2 linked regions of the Rhodopseudomonas boonkerdii genome follow. The protein of the gene in region 1 interacts with the protein of each later gene in a pairwise test. Links are inferred from orthologs where the notes say so. Each region holds a gene or a part of one and is shown on either strand. Other genes may lie near its edges.

Region 1 (8,369 bases):
AAGCCGCCAGCCGAGCGTCGCGCAGAAACCGGAGACGTCCGGTTTCAAGCCGCAGCGGCAAAATCTCCGCAGCCCGCACCGATCGCACAGCCTGCCACCGTGCAACTACCCCAGACGGCGACCGACGCGGAGCTGAAGATGATACTCGGTCTCGTGCTGCTGTCACTCAGCCTGCTGCTGCTCCTGTTTGGTCGCCGTCGGATGCTTCCCCGCTGACGGACGGCTGATGGAGTGAACACACTTCTCCTGGCGCGCGGATCGTCACTCCCCAGCTCCGCGCGTCCTTCATCGCTAGGTCTCATGAAGGACATCTCATGCTCCGCGTCACCGCTGCCGCGCTCGCGCTGATAGGTGCTCTCCTGTTTGGCCAAGGCATCTATATGCATGCCAAGGCGATGCTGGCTCAAATCCTGCTCGAACGCGCTTTCACCAATTCGCTCGCCAGCGGGCAACCGGTGAAGCCCTGGTCGTGGGCCGATACATGGCCGGTCGCGCGGATCGAGATAAAGCGGCTGCAAGTGAGCGCCATTGCGCTGCACGGCAGCAGCGGACAGGCGCTCGCTTTCGGCCCTGGTCACGTGGAGAATACGTCTGAAGCAGGCGAGCGCGGTATCGCTGTCTATTCCGCTCATCGCGACACGCATTTCCGCTTTCTCGGCGATGTCGTCATCGGCGACGTCATCGACGTGACGCGGCGCGACGGACAGTCGTTTCGCTATCGGGTCACCGGCACCGCCGTCGTGCCTTTCGATGCCTCGGATATCGATGCACATGCCAACGAAACGGGATTGGCGCTGACGACCTGCTGGCCACTCGATTCTGTCACCCCGGGACCGCTCCGCTATGTGGTGCACGCGACCTTGCTGAGCGGACAACCGGCATCTCCAATTGCATTGGTCGACGACGTACTGACGAAGTAACCTGTCACACCGAAGCGCGCGATCGAAACGCGCCGAATGACAGGGAGTGAACGAATGGCGAAAGTCGCAATCGTCGGCTGCGGCGCGATCGGGTCTGTCTATGCCGCCTTGATGGTCGATGCCGGCCATGAGGTGCATGCGATTACCGCATGGCCCGATCATGCCGAAGCCATGAACACCAAGGGGTTGCGCTGCGAAGGCATCAGCGGGGATCGCACCGTGGCTATTCATGGCGCGACCTCGACCGACGGCATCGGCCCCTGTGATCTCGTCATCATCGCCACCAAAGCTTTCGACGTGGAGGCTGCAGCCAGAAGCTCCGCATCGCTGCTCGGCCCGGAGACCGTCGTGCAGACGATTCAGAATGGTCTCGGCTCACCGGAGGTCGCGGCACCCGTTCTTGGTGCGGATCGCATCGCCGTCGGCGTGGTCGGCGGCTTCGGCGCCTCGATGCGCGGCCCCGGCCACGTCCATCACAACGGCATGGAGATGATCCGTTTCGGCTCCTATGCAGGCCTGCCCAAGCAATTGCTGCAGGCATCGGCGAAGATCTGGGAATCCGCCGGCTTCAAGGTCGCGCTCTTCAACGACATCAAACAGATGGTATGGGAGAAGCTGATCATGAATGTCGCCTTCTCCGGCACCTCCTGCACCACAGGGTTGACCATCGGCGAGATCATCGACGACGCCGACGCATGGAAGGTCGCGCGCGGCTGTGCCGAGGAAGCGATTGCCGTGGCGCGCGCATCTGGCATCACGCTTGACGTCGGCGATCCCGTTGAGCACGTGCGAAAGCTTGGTGGCAAGATCCCGCATGCCAAGCCATCGATGTTGCTGGATTACGAAGCTGGCCGCCGCTGCGAGATCGACGCCATCAATGGCGCGATCCCTCGGCTCGGAGAGCCGCTTGGCGTGCCCACGCCGGTAAATGACACGGTGGTCGGCATCGTGAAGGCGCGGGAACGGAAGATGCTGAGCTGAATCCTACAAAACAAAACGGGCGCCGAAGCGCCCGTTCAAGTTTTCTTTCCAGGACAGCCAGCTTATGCCGCCTGCTCCGCATGGGCGGCCATGCTGCGGCGGCGCCACAGGGCACCGACCGCCAGCACCACGACGATGCCGAGCAGACCGCACACGATCTCGCCGCCCGTACCGTCGCCGGTGAAGCGAATGCCGCTGCCGAGCGAGGCAAAGACGCCGTCCAGGCTAGAGCCGAGCGCACCACCGAAGAAGCTGTGGAGCAGCGGCAGGATCGCAGGATCAGTGGCGATCACCTCGCCCGCGACCCATCCAAGCAGTGCAGCGCCGAGCCAGACCAGCACCGGCAGGCGGGTCAGCAGCGCCATGATCAGCGCCGCGCCGGCGACGATCAGCGGTACGCTGACCGCAAGGCCAAGGATCAAAAGCGGCACGCTGCCATTGGCGGCAGCCGCCACGGCGATGACGTTGTCGAGGCTCATGACGATGTCGGCGATCACCACGATCTGCACGGCCGCCCACAAATTCGAGGCGGCCTTCACGCCGTCCTCTTCTTCCTGTTCGGGCACCAGCAGCTTGGCGGCGATGACGATCAGCGCGAGGCCGCCCACCAGCTTGAGATAGGGCAGCGCCATCAACGAGGCCACGATGCCGGTGAAGATGATACGGAGAATGACGGCGGCTGCGGCGCCGAGGATCATGCCCCACATGCGCTGCTTCGGTTCGAGGCCGCGGCAGGCGAGCGCGATCACGAGTGCGTTGTCGCCCGACAGCAACACGTTGATCCAGATGATCTTGCCGACGGCAACCCAGAATGCTGGCTGCTGCATCTCGACTTGAAACTGAACAAAGACCGACTTGATCGTTGCCGGATCGAAAACTTGCAGCACCCAGTCCACAGCGCGCCCCTCTCTGTTACTCGTTTTTCGAAATGCCGGCGCGCCCCCGCGCGCCGGCAGATATCAAATCAGCAGAAGCTTAGCCGACAATCTCGTTGCCCGAAAAGAACTGCGCGATTTCGATCGCCGCGGTCTCGGCGGCGTCCGAACCATGCACCGAATTCTCGCCGATCGACTTGGCGTGGGCCTTGCGGATGGTGCCTTCGGCGGCCTTCGACGGATCGGTGGCGCCCATGACGTCGCGATACTTCAGGATTGCGCCCTCGCCTTCCAGCACCTGCACGACGACCGGACCCGAGGTCATGAAATCGACGAGTTCGCCGAAGAACGGACGCTCCTTGTGGACGGCATAGAAGGTGCCGGCCTGTTCGCGGGTCATGCGGATGCGCTTCTGCGCGACGATACGCAGACCGGCCTTCTCGATCAGCGCATTGATCGCACCGGTCAGATTACGCTCGGTCGCGTCGGGCTTCAGAATCGAAAAGGTACGCTCGATGGCCATGGTTCATCCTTGAATAACGGCGGTTGGAAAGATGGCGGCTTATATCGGTGCGCTCCCCACCCCGCAAGCGATCCGTCCGTATCGGAGGCCGGTCGCCGGAGCAGCTCTGGGGGAACTGTCCGAAATATCATCCAGATGAACCATTTCTGAAGGGGCCGGCGGGTCTGCATTCAGTTTGCCGGGCCTAGCCTGATCGCCATAGCACGCTCCACCGCTTCCGGCGGCGATCCACCGGCCAAGGACGTGCCAGATCGATGGAGATGACGATGTTCCGCAAAATTGCACTGACTTTGGTCGCTGCGACAGCCCTGGGCGCCGCAGCTCTGGCGCCTACCTCCGCCTCAGCATGGGGCGGACACGGCGGATGGCATGGTGGTGGCTGGCATGGCGGAGGCTGGGGTTGGCATGGCGGCTGGGGCGGACCTCGCTTCTATGGTGGCCCGCGCTTCGTCGGCGGCCCCTATTACTACGGGTATTATGGCGGTGGCGGCTGCTGGGTCCGGCGGGTGGTCCCTACCCCGTGGGGGCCACGCTGGCGGCTGGTCAATCGCTGTTATTGAACCTTTGGTACAGCGCGCGCCCGGCCTTGACGGCCGGGCGTTTTTGCGACGCTGCTGTGGATATTTCACCCTTTTTTGAGACAGACGCGCTGAAATCCGGAAAACGGGAAACATTTGTTACCCTTACGACTTGCCTTGCTGTCAGTACCGCAGCGAGGGTTTCCGGATCACCATGACCTCACCTTTCTCCAATAACGGCGACGACGAGATGGACCGCAGCACCTCTGCGGTGATCTGCCACGCCATCGGAGAACGTTTGCGCCAGGACATGGGAACCGACGAGCCGCTGCCCTCTCGTCTGCAGATGCTGCTGAGCGAGTTGCGGCAGCGTGACGGCGACAGCGCCTGACCGCAAATCCGGGTTGCCTTTGCGCGTTGCAACGGTGACAACGCCGCATGCTTTCCATCAATGACATTTCCATCCGCATCGCCGGCCGGCTCCTGATCGACAACAGCACGGTGCAGATCGCCCCTGGTGCACGGGTCGGCTTCATTGGCCGTAATGGCGTTGGCAAATCGACCCTGTTCCACGCGATCCGCGGCGACCTGTCCCTCGAAGGCGGCAGCATAGCTATCCCGCCGCGCTGGCGGATCGGCAGTCTCGCTCAGGAGGCGCCGGACGGTCCGGAAAGCCTGATCACCGTCGTCCTCAAGGCCGATGTCGAGCGCCACGCCCTGCTGGCCGAGGCCGAGACCGCCACCGATCCGGACCGCATCGCCGACATCCAGATCCGTCTCGTCGATATCGACGCCCATTCGGCACCGGCCCGCGCCGCAGCCATTCTGAGCGGCCTCGGCTTTTCGGCCGAGGATCAACTACGCTCCTGTTCCGAATTCTCCGGTGGCTGGCGCATGCGCGTGGCACTTGCCGCGACACTGTTCGCTGCCCCCGACCTGCTGCTGCTCGACGAGCCCACCAACTATCTCGACCTCGAGGGCACGTTGTGGCTCGAGGATCATCTTGCGAACTATCCTCGTACGGTCATCGTCATCAGCCATGACCGCGATCTGCTCGACGTCTCCGTGAACGAGATCCTTCATCTCGATCGCGGCAAGCTGGTGCATTATCGCGGCACCTATTCGAATTACGAGGAATTCCGCGCCAATCGCGAGGCGCTGCAGGCCAAGAACTTCGAGCGCCAACAGGCCGAGCGCAAACGCCTGCAGGACTTCGTCGATCGCTTCAAGGCCAAGGCGTCAAAAGCCCGCCAGGCGCAGTCGCGCGTCAAAATGCTGGAGCGGATGAAGCCGGTCTCCGCCATCGTCAGCGACGAGGTGCGAGAGATCCACTTCCCCGCACCCGAGAAGATGCTGTCGCCGCCGATCCTCGCCCTCGACAATGTCGCGGTCGGTTATGAGCCGGGCAAACCAGTGCTGAGCAAAGTCACGCTGCGTGTCGATACCGAGGACCGCATTGCTTTGCTCGGCTCCAACGGCAACGGCAAATCGACACTGGTGAAGCTGATCGCGAACAGACTGCAGCCTTTCTCAGGCGCGGTGACCCGCGCGGACAAACTGTCCGTCGCCTATTTCGCCCAGCATCAGGTCGACGAACTGATGATGGATCAGTCGGTCTACGATCACATCCGCAAGCTGATGCCCGAGGCGCCGGAATCGAAAGTCCGCGCCCGCGCCGGCAATATCGGCTTTTCCGGCAAGGCAGCCGATACGATCGTGAAGAGTTTGTCCGGCGGCGAGAAAGCACGACTGCTGCTCGGGCTCGCGACCTTCTACGGTCCCAACATGATCATCCTGGACGAGCCGACCAACCATCTCGACATCGACAGCCGCGCGGCGCTGGCCGAAGCCATCAACGAATTCCCCGGCGCCGTGATCATGGTCTCGCATGACCGCTATCTGATCGAGGCATGCGCAGATCAATTATGGGTCGTCGCCAACAAGACCGTCACCAGTTTCGACGGCGACCTCGAAGACTACCGCAAGCTGGTGATGCAGACCCGCGATCCGCGCCCATCAACGCGCGAACGTGCGGCGACCGATGACAAGCCGGCACGCACGAAAGAAAAACGCGTCTCGCCAAAACAGCAGGTCGCCGAAGCCGAGGCCGAGATGGAGCGCATTGCGGGGATCATCGAGAAGATCGATACCGCGCTCGCGCTGCCGGATATTTTCACGCGCGATCCCAAGCAGGCCGCACAACTCACCAAAGCCCGTGCCGCAGCGGCCGATGCATTGGCCCGCGCGGAGGAGCAGTGGCTGACCGCCAGCGCGCTTCTGGAAGACGTCAATAGCGGGTAATTCGCCGAATGCGGTGCGGCCGCAGCGCGGCGCAATTGCGGCGGGCTTGCGTCAGCCCGCCCGCTTCTTTTTCGCCCCGCGCACCGGCTTCGGTTGCTCGGCCTGCGGAGTTCCCTCGACCATGGTCAGGCGGCCGGCCGTGAACGTGTAGATGCCGGCACGGGGGCCGCGCAAATAGGTCAGCGTGGTGACACGGTCGCCGCGGGCATTGCCGCCGATATTAACACTGTCCGGCGCACCGGCGCCGCGGGCGACGTCGCATTCGGTATGGCCGAGCGCCACGACACCCGTCGCCGGCGCCACGGCGGCGGCGCCATCGGCGAGTGCGCTGGCATCGCGCGGCGGCATGCCGGGGCATGCGCCATCGGCGCTGATCAGATCGTTGGGAGAAACCGGCGTATCCGGCGTCAGCGGCGGGGTTTCGATCGAGACGTTCTTGATGATGGTGCGGCCCGACCGGGAAAACCAGTCGGCGTCCTTGGACAGCAGGTCGGACTTGAACATGTCGCCCGCGCTCATGCCCGAACAGCCGCCCAGCAGCGGTGCAAGGAGAATGACGGCCAACCCCGTTCGATGAAGCATTTTGCTGTGCACGATCAACGCTATCCCACCCGGCGACGAAGCGCCCGTCTCATCACTCGTTTGCGGCGCGACCGTGACACCCGGTCGCGCCCGTCCCAGAAAGGCGCAATTAGCATCAAATACGGTTAATCGCCATTTTCTGTTGACGCATGATCTGATCCGAAAACCGGTCCCCACTTTTCGGGATCATGCCTAGTTCCGCTTCTGCCAGCGGCCGCGCTCATCGGCCTGCCAATAGGTCGCGGTCAGTCCCCGCGCCTTGCATTCTGTCCAGGCGCTGCGGGCCGCGGCGAGCGCCTCGTCGTCATCGCCATTGAAAACGAGGACCATGCGCTCATAGCCCGCCGTTTCGGCCGGAAGGCCTGCATTGTCAACGAGGAACCGGACCTGTGCACCGTTCGGATTGCTCTCTTCCAGCACCAGCAGGATCGGCTGTTCCGCCGCATCAGCCGCACGCCAGGTGGCATGCGGCAGGAACGAGTCGTCGCGATAGGTCCACAGATGCGCATCGAGCGCATCCGCCCGTTCTTCCGAAGTGGACTGCACCACGCAGCGCCAGCCGCGCTCGAGGGATTTCTCGAGCAGCGGCGGCAGCACGTGTTCCAGTGCCATGTTCTGCAGGTGGTAGAACAGAACCTCGGTCATATCGGGTTACTTCTTGCCCTCGTAGTAGTCGGCCACCAGCCGGTCGAGCAAGCGCACGCCGTATCCGGAGCCCCAGCTCTGATTGATTTCGGTCTTCGGCGCCCCCATGGCGGTGCCGGCGATGTCGAGATGCGCCCATGGCACATTATCGACAAAGCGCTGCAGGAATTGCGCCGCCGTGATCGAGCCGCCATTGCGGCCGCCGGTGTTCTTCATGTCGGCGAATTGCGAGTCGATCAGCTTGTCATAGTCGGGGCTGAGCGGCATGCGCCAGACACGCTCGCCGGTCGCCTGCCCCACCGTAGCGAGACGCAGAGCCAGCTCATCATTGTTGGAGAACAGGCCTGCATGATCGGTGCCGAGCGCCACCATGATGGCGCCGGTAAGCGTTGCCAGATCGATCATGAATCTCGGCTTGTACTTCTTGGCGACATACCAAAGCACATCGGCCAGCACGAGGCGGCCTTCGGCATCGGTGTTGATGATCTCAATGGTCTGGCCGGACATCGAAGTGACAATGTCGCCCGGACGCTGCGCATTGCCGTCCGGCATGTTCTCGACGAGGCCGATGGCGCCGATGACATTCGCCTTGGCCTTGCGGCCGGCGAGCGCATGCATCAGGCCAACCACGCAGGCCGCACCGCCCATGTCACCCTTCATCTCCTCCATGCTGCCGGCCGGCTTGATGGAGATGCCGCCGGTGTCGAAAGTGACACCCTTGCCGATGAAGGCGACAGGCGCATCGCCCTTCTTGCCGCCATTCCAGCGCATCACCACGATCCGTGCCGGATTGACCGAGCCCTGCGCAACGCCGAGCAGCGCGCCCATGCCAAGCTTCTGCATCGCCTTGACGTCGAGCACCTCGATAGCAACGCCGAGCTTCTTCAGCTCACCGGCGCGGCGTGCAAACTCCACCGGGAAAAGCACATTCGGCGGCTCGTTGACGAGATCACGCGCAACCACTACGCCCTTCACGACGGCGTTGTCGGACACGAAAGCCTTCTTCGCACTAGCCACGTCGCTC
Region 2 (8,940 bases), 2.5 Mb from region 1 along the record:
CGTGGCCGGCGTGATGCCCACCGTGGCGCATTCGGCGAGAATCTCGTTCTTTGACTTGAAGCGCGGTCCCTCGGCGGTCGGCTTCATCATGCGGTACCACTCGATCCAGACCGCGCCCGGAATGCGGCCCATGCGCGGGCAGAAATCCTTACCATAGGGCGACGAGCTTTCGCCGATCCATTCATCGACATCGCGCACGTCGAGAAGCGCAATCGACGGATTACCAAGGGCGGCCTGCATCGTCGCCGCATCGATCAGGATCGAGCCGGCCTCCGGCTTGATCGCGAAGGATGCAGGCTTGGGCGTCGGAACATCCACCGTGGTGGGCAGTCCCTTCATCATCCAGGCATCGAAGCCGCCATGCAGCACTTTGATCTTGGGGTAGCCGAGGAATTCGAGCAGGAAGTAACCGCGGCACGATTGGCCGAAGCCGGAATTCATTGACTGCTCGTAGATCACCGCGGTTTCTGCACCGGACAGGCCGGCGCCGCCGAAAGCTTCGGCAAATTTTTTCTTCAGTTCGTCCATGCCTTCAGGTGTCGAAGTAGCGAGGAACGTAAAAATCTCATGGAGATTGACGGCGCCAGGGATGTGCCCGGCCGCATAAGCATCGGGATTGCGCGTGTCGATGATGACACACGGCTCATGCTTCATGAAGGTCGCGAGGTCGTCTGCGGAAATGAGAACGTCTGCCATTTTAGCCTCCACTCATGTTGAACATCGTTGTTGAACCGTCTGTAGAAGAGCCGTCGGTGTATTGCCCCGACCTAAGTCAATGGGCGTTACCTCCTTGCTGTTCGCGGGCATTGTCCGCGAGCATCTTGCGGAGCTGTTTGGTCGCGGGAGTGACGATCGCCACGAAATAGGCCTCGCGCAGGCGCCGCTGCGCGCGATGAGATTTGAGATAGCCGCGCGCACCACAATGCAGCATCGCGGCATGGGCGGCGGCGACCGCCGCGTCGCCCGCACGCAAGCGCAGATCGACCACGGCACGCCAGTAGTCGTTACCCGTCTCGTATGGCGTCGCGGCGAGCATCATCGTCTCAGCCTCCATCTTCGCCAGCATGCCGGCAAAATCCTCAGGCTGCTGCGGCAGGAAGCAATTGACGTGGGCAAGCGAGGGTTTCACGCTCTCCATGATGGCGACGCAGTCGCGGAGCAATCCGTGCGCCATGCCCATCTGCATCAGGATGAAGCCGGCTCGGATCTTCTTTACGAAGGGCATCGCCGGTGCGGCGAGCACGTGGTCATCGGGAATGAAGGTATCGCGGAATTGCACCGCATATGTACCGGTCCCATCCATGGCGAGGAACGGCTTGCATGATGTCAGCGAGAGGTTCTCATCCGCACAGTCGGCGATGAACATCACTTTCTCGCCGGTCTCCTCGATCTCGAAGATCGTGCCGAACAGATGGCCAGGTCCGAGATTGGAGACCCATGGCAGCGCGCCGCGTATGATGTATCCGCCTTCGGTGCGTTTTCCCTTTAACTTCAGCTTCTCGATGCCGAAGAAGCTCTTCATCGGGTTGGAAAGTCCGGTGCCGCCGAGCGTCCTGCCGCTGGCGGCGGCGCTTAGATACTTCGCTTTCAGCACGGCATTCTCGGAGTTGAGAATGTACCAGACCAGTGTGTTCTGGCACCACGCCATGAAGGCTGTGGAGCCGCAGGTCTCGCCGATGACGGAGATGCCAGCGATCGTGTCGCGCAGATCGGCGTGAGCCGACCATGCGCCCGCATCGCCGAGATGGCGCAGCGCCCGATCGGGATAGATCGTGCCTTCGTCGATCTCCAGCGCGATTGGCGTCAGCTCACGCCGCGCGACGGCGCCGATGCGATCGGCGAGCGGTTCGACATCGCCGACAACAGACTCTTTCAACAACGCAGCCGATGCAGTCATCGCGATCTCCGCAATGTGGAAGCACCATCGTTCGTCATTGCGCGGAGCGTTAGCGACGAAGCAATCCAGAACCTGCTTCCGAAAAGACTGGACCGCTTCGCTTCGCAATGACGGGGTTGATGACGACGTGACGTTACGCGGACACTTCGAGATTGACCGGACGGGTGAACGTGTTGGCGACGGGTGACCACTTCTTCACATGGGTGATCAACGCATCGACTTCCGATTGCGGAATGCCTTCGCATTCCATGTCGACCTTGACGCGCACATCGGTGAAGCCGACCGGCTTTTCGCTGACATCGCCGGTGCCCCACACGGCAGTGATGTTGAGATCGCCTTCGAGCTGCAGTTCGAGCTTGTTGACGATCCAGCCCCGATGCACCGCATTGGCGTGCAGGCCGACGGCGAGGCAGGAACCGAGCGCAGCTAACGAGGCTTCCGACGGATTCGGCGCGGTGTCGTCGCCGAGTAATGCCGGCGGCTCATCGACGATGTAGGGCGGCAGACTGCGGATGTAGTTGGCGTGGCGGAATTTGCCTTCGGCGACGGTCTTGCACTTCAGCGTCTTGATGACGTTCGGATTGGCCTTCCCGTTGGCGATCAGCTGTTCGAGTCCGCCCTTGTCGATCGGTGCGAGGCAGCCGGTCAGGACGGTTTTGGCGGCAACAGCGGTCATGGACGTCTCCTTGATAAAAATACAGAACGGTCTGTATCTTTGCAGGATGCATGCCATCGCAGTCCGCCCATGCCACACCGAATGATTTCAAGGAGTTATGGGAGAGCACCCCGATCCGTTACCGCCTAAGCCGCAGTCAGTGGCGCCGATTCATCAGCCAAACGCTCGAATCTTGATCACGGCGCCGGACGCTCGCTTGCGCCGGCGTTCGCGCATGTCATATTGACGCGGTAATGACCGATCCGACGCCTCAAGACACCGAAAGGGCCACGCCGCGCGACCGGCTGATGGACGCGGCGACGCGGCTGTTCTGCAAGAACGGCATCAACGCCACCGGCATCGACGCCATCGTGGCCGAGGCCGGGACAGCCAAGACCACGCTGTACAAGATCTTCAAATCAAAGGGAGATCTGGTCGAAGCCGTGCTCGAGACCGAAGGCAGGAGCTGGCGTGCCTGGTTTCTCGCGGCGATCGCAGCGCCTGCCACCCCCCGGGAGAAGCTCGATGCCATCTTCCCGGCGCTGAAAAGATGGTTTGGCGAGGACAGCTATACGGGCTGCGTTTTCATCAACGCCGTGGGCGAACACCCGAAGGACGAGACCCGGCTCCGCGACCTCACAATTCAGCATAAGACATTTGTTCTCAAACACATAAGCGAACTCGCACACGCCGCGGGCGCATCCCGGCCGGATGCGCTGGCGCACCAGATCGGCCTGCTGATGGACGGCGCAATTGTCGCCGCGATGGTGACGCGCGACCCCGATGTGGCCGACGCTGCGGCCCAAGCCGCGGCCGCCCTGCTCGACGGCGCCTGCGGCCCCGCCAGATCAAAGCGCAAGAGAACGGTCGTTCTCCAGGGCGGCGCTGCTGCATTGGCGAAAGAAGACCTTAGTGTCGTCGAATAGTTGAGATTTAATCGACAAAACCGCAGAACACAAAGAATTGACGAATTATTCAGTTCTTCGTGTTTTTAAGGCGAACTTTCAAACTAGATAGGTTAGAAGGTCGCCGCACCAGGTTGGGTCCGTACAAGGCCAAACCCCTCGCCCGAACTTCCGCGCGACTAGAAAATTCAGGACGCCACAATGTCTCGCCAGGACGCGAACGCCGCTTTTGCCCTCTCTTCATTCCTCCAGGGCGCCAACGCTACTTACATCGACGACCTCTATGCCCGCTTCGAAAAGGACCCCTCCTCGGTGGATGCCGAGTGGCAGGAGTTCTTCAAGAGTCTGAAGGACACGTCCGCGGACGTACGGAAGAATGCCGCCGGTCCGTCCTGGGAAAAATCAAACTGGCCGGTGACGCCAAATGACGATCTGACCCATGCTCTGGACGGCAACTGGGCCAAGGTCGAGAAGGCCATCGGCGCCAAGCTCGCCGCCAAAGCCGAGAAGGGCGAGCAGGTTCCGGTCGGCGATCTGATTCAGGCGACACGCGATTCGGTCCGCGCCCTGATGCTGATCCGCGCCTACCGCATGCGCGGCCACTTCCACGCCAATCTCGATCCGCTCGGCATCGAAGGTGTCAAGGATCACGAAGAACTCGATCCGAAGTCCTACGGCTTCACCGACGCCGATCTCGACCGCAAGATCTTCATCGATAACGTCATCGGCCTCGAATACGGCACGCTCCGCGAGATCACCGCGATCCTCCAGCGCACCTATTGCCAGACGCTCGGCGTCGAGTTCATGCACATCTCCAATCCGGCGCAGAAGGCCTGGATCCAGGAACGCATCGAAGGGCCGGACAAGGAAATCTCGTTCACGCCGGAAGGTCGCCGCGCCATTCTGATGAAGCTGATCGAAGCCGATGGCTTCGAGAAGTTCTGCGACGTCAAGTTCACCGGCACCAAGCGCTTCGGCCTCGACGGTGGCGAATCGCTGATCCCCGCACTTGAACAAATCATCAAGCGCGGCGGAAGCCTCGGCGTGAAGGAAATCGTGCTGGGCATGCCGCATCGCGGCCGCCTCAACGTGCTGACCCAGGTCATGGGCAAGCCGCACCGCGCCCTGTTCCATGAGTTCAAGGGTGGCTCGGCGAATCCCGACGAAGTCGAGGGCTCAGGCGACGTGAAGTATCACCTCGGCGCATCGTCGGACCGCGAATTCGACCAGAACAAGATCCATCTGTCGCTGACCGCCAACCCGTCGCATCTCGAAATCGTCGATCCCGTGGTGCTCGGCAAGGTTCGCGCCAAGCAGGATCAGCACGGCGATCCGCCGGACATGCGCGTCTCGGTGCTGCCGCTGCTCATGCATGGCGACGCAGCCTTCGCAGGCCAGGGCGTCGTGGCGGAATGTTTCGCGCTGTCGGACCTGAAGGGCTATCGCACCGGCGGTTCGATCCACTTCATCGTCAACAACCAGATCGGCTTCACCACCTATCCGCGTTACTCGCGTTCGTCGCCCTATCCGTCCGACGTCGCCAAGATGATCGACGCGCCGATCTTCCACGTGAACGGCGACGATCCGGAAGCTGTCGTGTTCGCGGCCAAGATCGCCGTGGAATTCCGTCAGAAGTTCCACAAGCCTGTCGTCATCGACATGTTCTGCTATCGCCGCCACGGCCACAACGAAGGCGACGAGCCGGCATTCACCCAACCGGTGATGTACAAGAAGATCGGCGCGCATCAGTCGACCGTCGATATGTATGCCAAGCGCCTGATCGCCGAGAACGTGCTGACCCAGGCCGATTTCGACAAGGCGAAGGCCGACTGGCGCGCCAAGCTCGATACCGAGCTTGAAGCCGGCACCAGCTACAAGCCGAATAAGGCCGACTGGCTCGACGGCAAGTGGGCCGGCCTCAAGATCGCCCATGAGGACGAAGAGCCGCGCCGCGGTGTCACCGGCGTCGATGTCGCGACGCTGAAGGCGATCGGCACCCAGATCACCAAGGTGCCGGATGGCTTCCGCATCCACCGCACCGTGCAGCGTTTCCTCGACGCACGCGCCAAGGCGATCGCATCAGGCGAAGGCATCGACTGGGCCACTGGCGAAGCACTTGCCTTCTGCTCGCTGATGGAAGAAGGCCACCACATCCGCCTGTCCGGCCAGGACTCCGAGCGCGGCACGTTCTCGCAGCGTCACTCGGTCTGGTTCGACCAGGAAGACGAGAGCCGCTACACGCCGTTCAACCATCTCGGCGAGAAGCAGGGTCGCTACGAGGTTATCAATTCGCTGCTGTCGGAAGAAGCCGTGCTCGGCTTCGAATATGGCTACTCCCTCGCCGAGCCGAACACGTTGACCCTATGGGAAGCGCAGTTCGGTGATTTCGCCAATGGCGCGCAGGTCGTGTTCGACCAGTTCATCTCCTCGGGCGAGCGTAAGTGGCTACGCATGTCGGGCCTCGTCTGCCTTCTGCCGCACGGCTATGAAGGCCAGGGACCCGAGCACTCCTCTGCACGCCTCGAGCGCTTCCTGCAGATGTGCGCGGAAGACAACATGCAGGTGGTCAACCCGACGACCCCGGCGAATTACTTCCATATGCTGCGCCGTCAGCTCAAGCGCGAGATCCGCAAGCCGCTGATCGTGATGACGCCGAAGTCGCTGCTGCGCCACAAGCGTGCCGTGTCGAAGCTCGACGAACTCGGTGCGGGTACCTCGTTCCACCGCGTGCTGTTCGACGATGCCGAGAAGCTGCAGCCGGACAACAAGATCCGCCGCGTCGTGCTGTGCTCCGGCAAGGTCTATTATGATCTTTTCGAAGAGCGCGAGAAGCGCGGCATCGACGACATCTACCTGCTGCGTATCGAGCAGCTCTATCCGGTGCCGCTGAAGACGCTGGTACAGGAACTGACCCGGTTCAAGGGCGCAGAGTTCGTCTGGTGCCAGGAAGAGCCGCGCAATATGGGCGGCTGGCACTTCATCGAGCCCTATCTGGAATGGGTGCTCAACCAGATCAACGCCACACACAAGCGTCCGCGTTACGCCGGCCGCGCCGCCTCGGCCGCGACGGCCACCGGCCTGATGTCCAAGCATCTCGCTCAGCTCAAGGCGTTCCTCGACGAAGCGCTGGGCTAAGCATTCACCGTCACTGCAATGCCCCGCTTCGCGCGGGGCATTCGCGCACCCGTCTTATTTGAAATCTACACTTCGACCTCTTTCAGGCCTGATCGATCCCAAAACTTTCGGATCGGATCGTCCGGCCGCAACAGGAAGCAGACCATGACTGACATTCGCGTTCCCACGCTCGGCGAGTCCGTGACCGAAGCCACCATCGGCCGCTGGTTCAAGAAGCCCGGCGATGCCGTCGCCGTCGACGAGCCGTTGGTTGAACTCGAGACCGACAAGGTCACCATCGAAGTGCCGGCGCCGTCGGCCGGTACGCTCAGCGAAATCGTCGCCAAGGATGGCGAAACCGTCGCCGTCGGCGCGCTGCTCGGTCAGATCACCGACGGCGCTGGTGGCGCCAAACCGGCTGCTGCCGCGCCGAAGGCCGAAGCTGCTCCGGCTGCTGCGCCGGCCGCCGCCGCTGCAGCACCGTCGAAGACTCTCGCGGCTGATACCCCGCTCGCTCCGTCGGTGCGCAAGCTCTCGGCTGAGAGCGGCGTCGACGCCGCCGGTGTCGCCGGTTCGGGCAAGGATGGGCGCGTGACCAAGGGCGACATGCTCGCCGCCATCGAAAAGGCGGCCTCGTCGCCGACCCCGGTGAACCAGCCAGCCGCTGCCGTGCAAGTGCGCGCCGCTTCTCCGGCTGACGATGCTGCCCGCGAAGAGCGCGTGAAGATGACGCGCCTGCGTCAGACCATCGCCCGCCGCCTCAAGGACGTGCAGAACACCGCTGCGATGCTCACCACCTTCAACGAGGTCGACATGACCGCGGTGATGGCGCTGCGCACGCAGTATAAGGACGTGTTCGAGAAGAAGCACGGCAACAAGCTCGGCTTCATGGGCTTCTTCACCAAGGCCTGCGTGCAGGCGCTGAAGGACATCCCTGCCGTCAATGCGGAGATCGACGGCAGCGACATCATCTACAAGAACTACTACCACATCGGCGTTGCCGTCGGCACCGACAAGGGCCTCGTGGTCCCGGTCGTGCGCGAATGCGACTCGAAGTCGATCTCCCAGATCGAGCGCGACATCGCCGACTTCGGCAAGCGCGCCCGTGACGGCCAGCTCAAGATCGACGAGATGCAGGGCGGCACCTTCACCATCACCAATGGCGGCATCTACGGCTCGCTGATGTCGACCCCGATCCTGAACGCCCCGCAGGCCGGCATCCTCGGCATGCACAAGATCCAGGAGCGTCCGGTCGTGGTCGGCGGCAAGATCGAGATCCGTCCGATGATGTATCTGGCGCTCAGCTACGATCACCGCGTGATCGACGGCAAGGAAGCGGTGACGTTCCTCGTGCGCGTCAAGGAGAGCCTGGAAGATCCGGCACGTCTCGTTCTGGATCTGTAAGTAGAACATCGTCATGGCCGGGTTTGTCCTGGCCATGACGCCTTGCTTCCTTCATCGACAGCTGAGACGTGGATGACCGGGACAAGCCCGGGCATGACGGAGACAAAGGGCTGGTGCTCATGACTGCTAGTCAAGACAGCGTCGTCATCATCACCGGCGGAAGCCGTGGCATCGGCCGCGCGACAGCGCTCAAGGCGGCTGCTCAGGGCTTCAAGGTCGTGGTCGCCTACGCCAGCAACAAGACGGCGGCCGACGAGGTCGTTGCGCAGATCGAAGCCGGAAACGGCAAGTCCATCGCCGTGAAATGCGATGTCGGCTCGGAGGCCGACATCCTCGCCCTGTTCAAGGCTGCCGATGCCTTCGGTCCGCTCGGCGCGCTGGTGAACAATGCCGGCATCGTCGGCCCCAGCATCCGTGTCGAGGACATGACCGCCGAACGCATCACCCGCATGATGGCGGTGAATGTCACCGGCAGCTTCCTCTGCGCCCGCGAGGCGGTGAAGCGCATGTCCACCAGGCATGGCGGCAAAGGCGGCGTCATCGTCAATCTGTCATCGGTCGCTGCAAAACTGGGCTCGGCCAATACTTACGTCGATTATGCGGCGTCGAAAGGCGCCATAGATACCTTCACCGTCGGTCTCAGCCAGGAAGTCGCCGCCGAAGGCATCCGTGTCGTCGGCCTTCGTCCCGGCCTGATCGACACCGAGATCCACGCCAGCGGCGGCGAGCCCGATCGTGCGCATCGTCTCGCTGTCCATGTACCGATGAAACGTGTCGGCACCGCAGATGAAATCGCCAATGCGATCGTCTGGCTGCTGTCCGGCGATGCCTCCTACATCACGTCATCCATTCTCGACGTGTCGGGTGGCCGTTAACACCCCACATCCAATTCAATCCCAAGCACCACAGGACTTCATCATGGCTACTTACGATCTCGTCGTCATCGGCACCGGCCCCGGAGGCTA

The links.
Region 2: the proteins of E0H22_RS12370 (region 1) and E0H22_RS00905 interact in binary tests that used the Escherichia coli proteins (3 or more experiments, as listed by UniProt). The link is inferred for Rhodopseudomonas boonkerdii from one-to-one orthologs.

What each region holds. Positions count from the first base shown.
Region 1 is NZ_CP036537.1:2,667,289-2,675,657, reverse strand. What follows is about bases 3,802-6,686. They hold E0H22_RS12370 (ABC-F family ATP-binding cassette domain-containing protein), read left to right. Parts: upstream 3,802-4,255; coding sequence 4,256-6,118; downstream 6,119-6,686. Other genes in these bases: E0H22_RS12365 (hypothetical protein), read right to left, coding at 6,170-6,686; E0H22_RS12375 (hypothetical protein), read left to right, coding at 4,032-4,208; E0H22_RS12380 (sulfur globule protein precursor), read left to right, coding at 3,802-3,859. Outside these bases: E0H22_RS12405 (marine proteobacterial sortase target protein), read left to right, coding at 1-216; E0H22_RS12400 (class GN sortase), read left to right, coding at 315-920; E0H22_RS12395 (ketopantoate reductase family protein), read left to right, coding at 975-1,901; E0H22_RS12390 (TerC family protein), read right to left, coding at 1,964-2,728; ndk (nucleoside-diphosphate kinase), read right to left, coding at 2,877-3,299; more of E0H22_RS12380, read left to right, coding at 3,566-3,801; more of E0H22_RS12365, read right to left, coding at 6,687-6,700; E0H22_RS12360 (DNA polymerase III subunit chi), read right to left, coding at 6,893-7,345; E0H22_RS12355 (leucyl aminopeptidase), read right to left, coding at 7,352-8,369. UniProt on the Escherichia coli protein: Genetic data indicate it may be involved in ribosome assembly or function.
Region 2 is NZ_CP036537.1:193,316-202,255, forward strand. What follows is about bases 3,337-6,792. They hold E0H22_RS00905 (2-oxoglutarate dehydrogenase E1 component), read left to right. Parts: upstream 3,337-3,658; coding sequence 3,659-6,592; downstream 6,593-6,792. Other genes in these bases: E0H22_RS00900 (TetR/AcrR family transcriptional regulator), read left to right, coding at 3,337-3,478; odhB (2-oxoglutarate dehydrogenase complex dihydrolipoyllysine-residue succinyltransferase), read left to right, coding at 6,737-6,792. Outside these bases: E0H22_RS00885 (sulfurtransferase), read right to left, coding at 1-696; E0H22_RS00890 (acyl-CoA dehydrogenase family protein), read right to left, coding at 773-1,897; E0H22_RS00895 (OsmC family protein), read right to left, coding at 2,031-2,573; more of E0H22_RS00900, read left to right, coding at 2,807-3,336; more of odhB, read left to right, coding at 6,793-7,975; E0H22_RS00915 (SDR family oxidoreductase), read left to right, coding at 8,095-8,850; lpdA (dihydrolipoyl dehydrogenase), read left to right, coding at 8,894-8,940. UniProt on the Escherichia coli protein: E1 component of the 2-oxoglutarate dehydrogenase (OGDH) complex which catalyzes the decarboxylation of 2-oxoglutarate, the first step in the conversion of 2-oxoglutarate to succinyl-CoA and CO(2).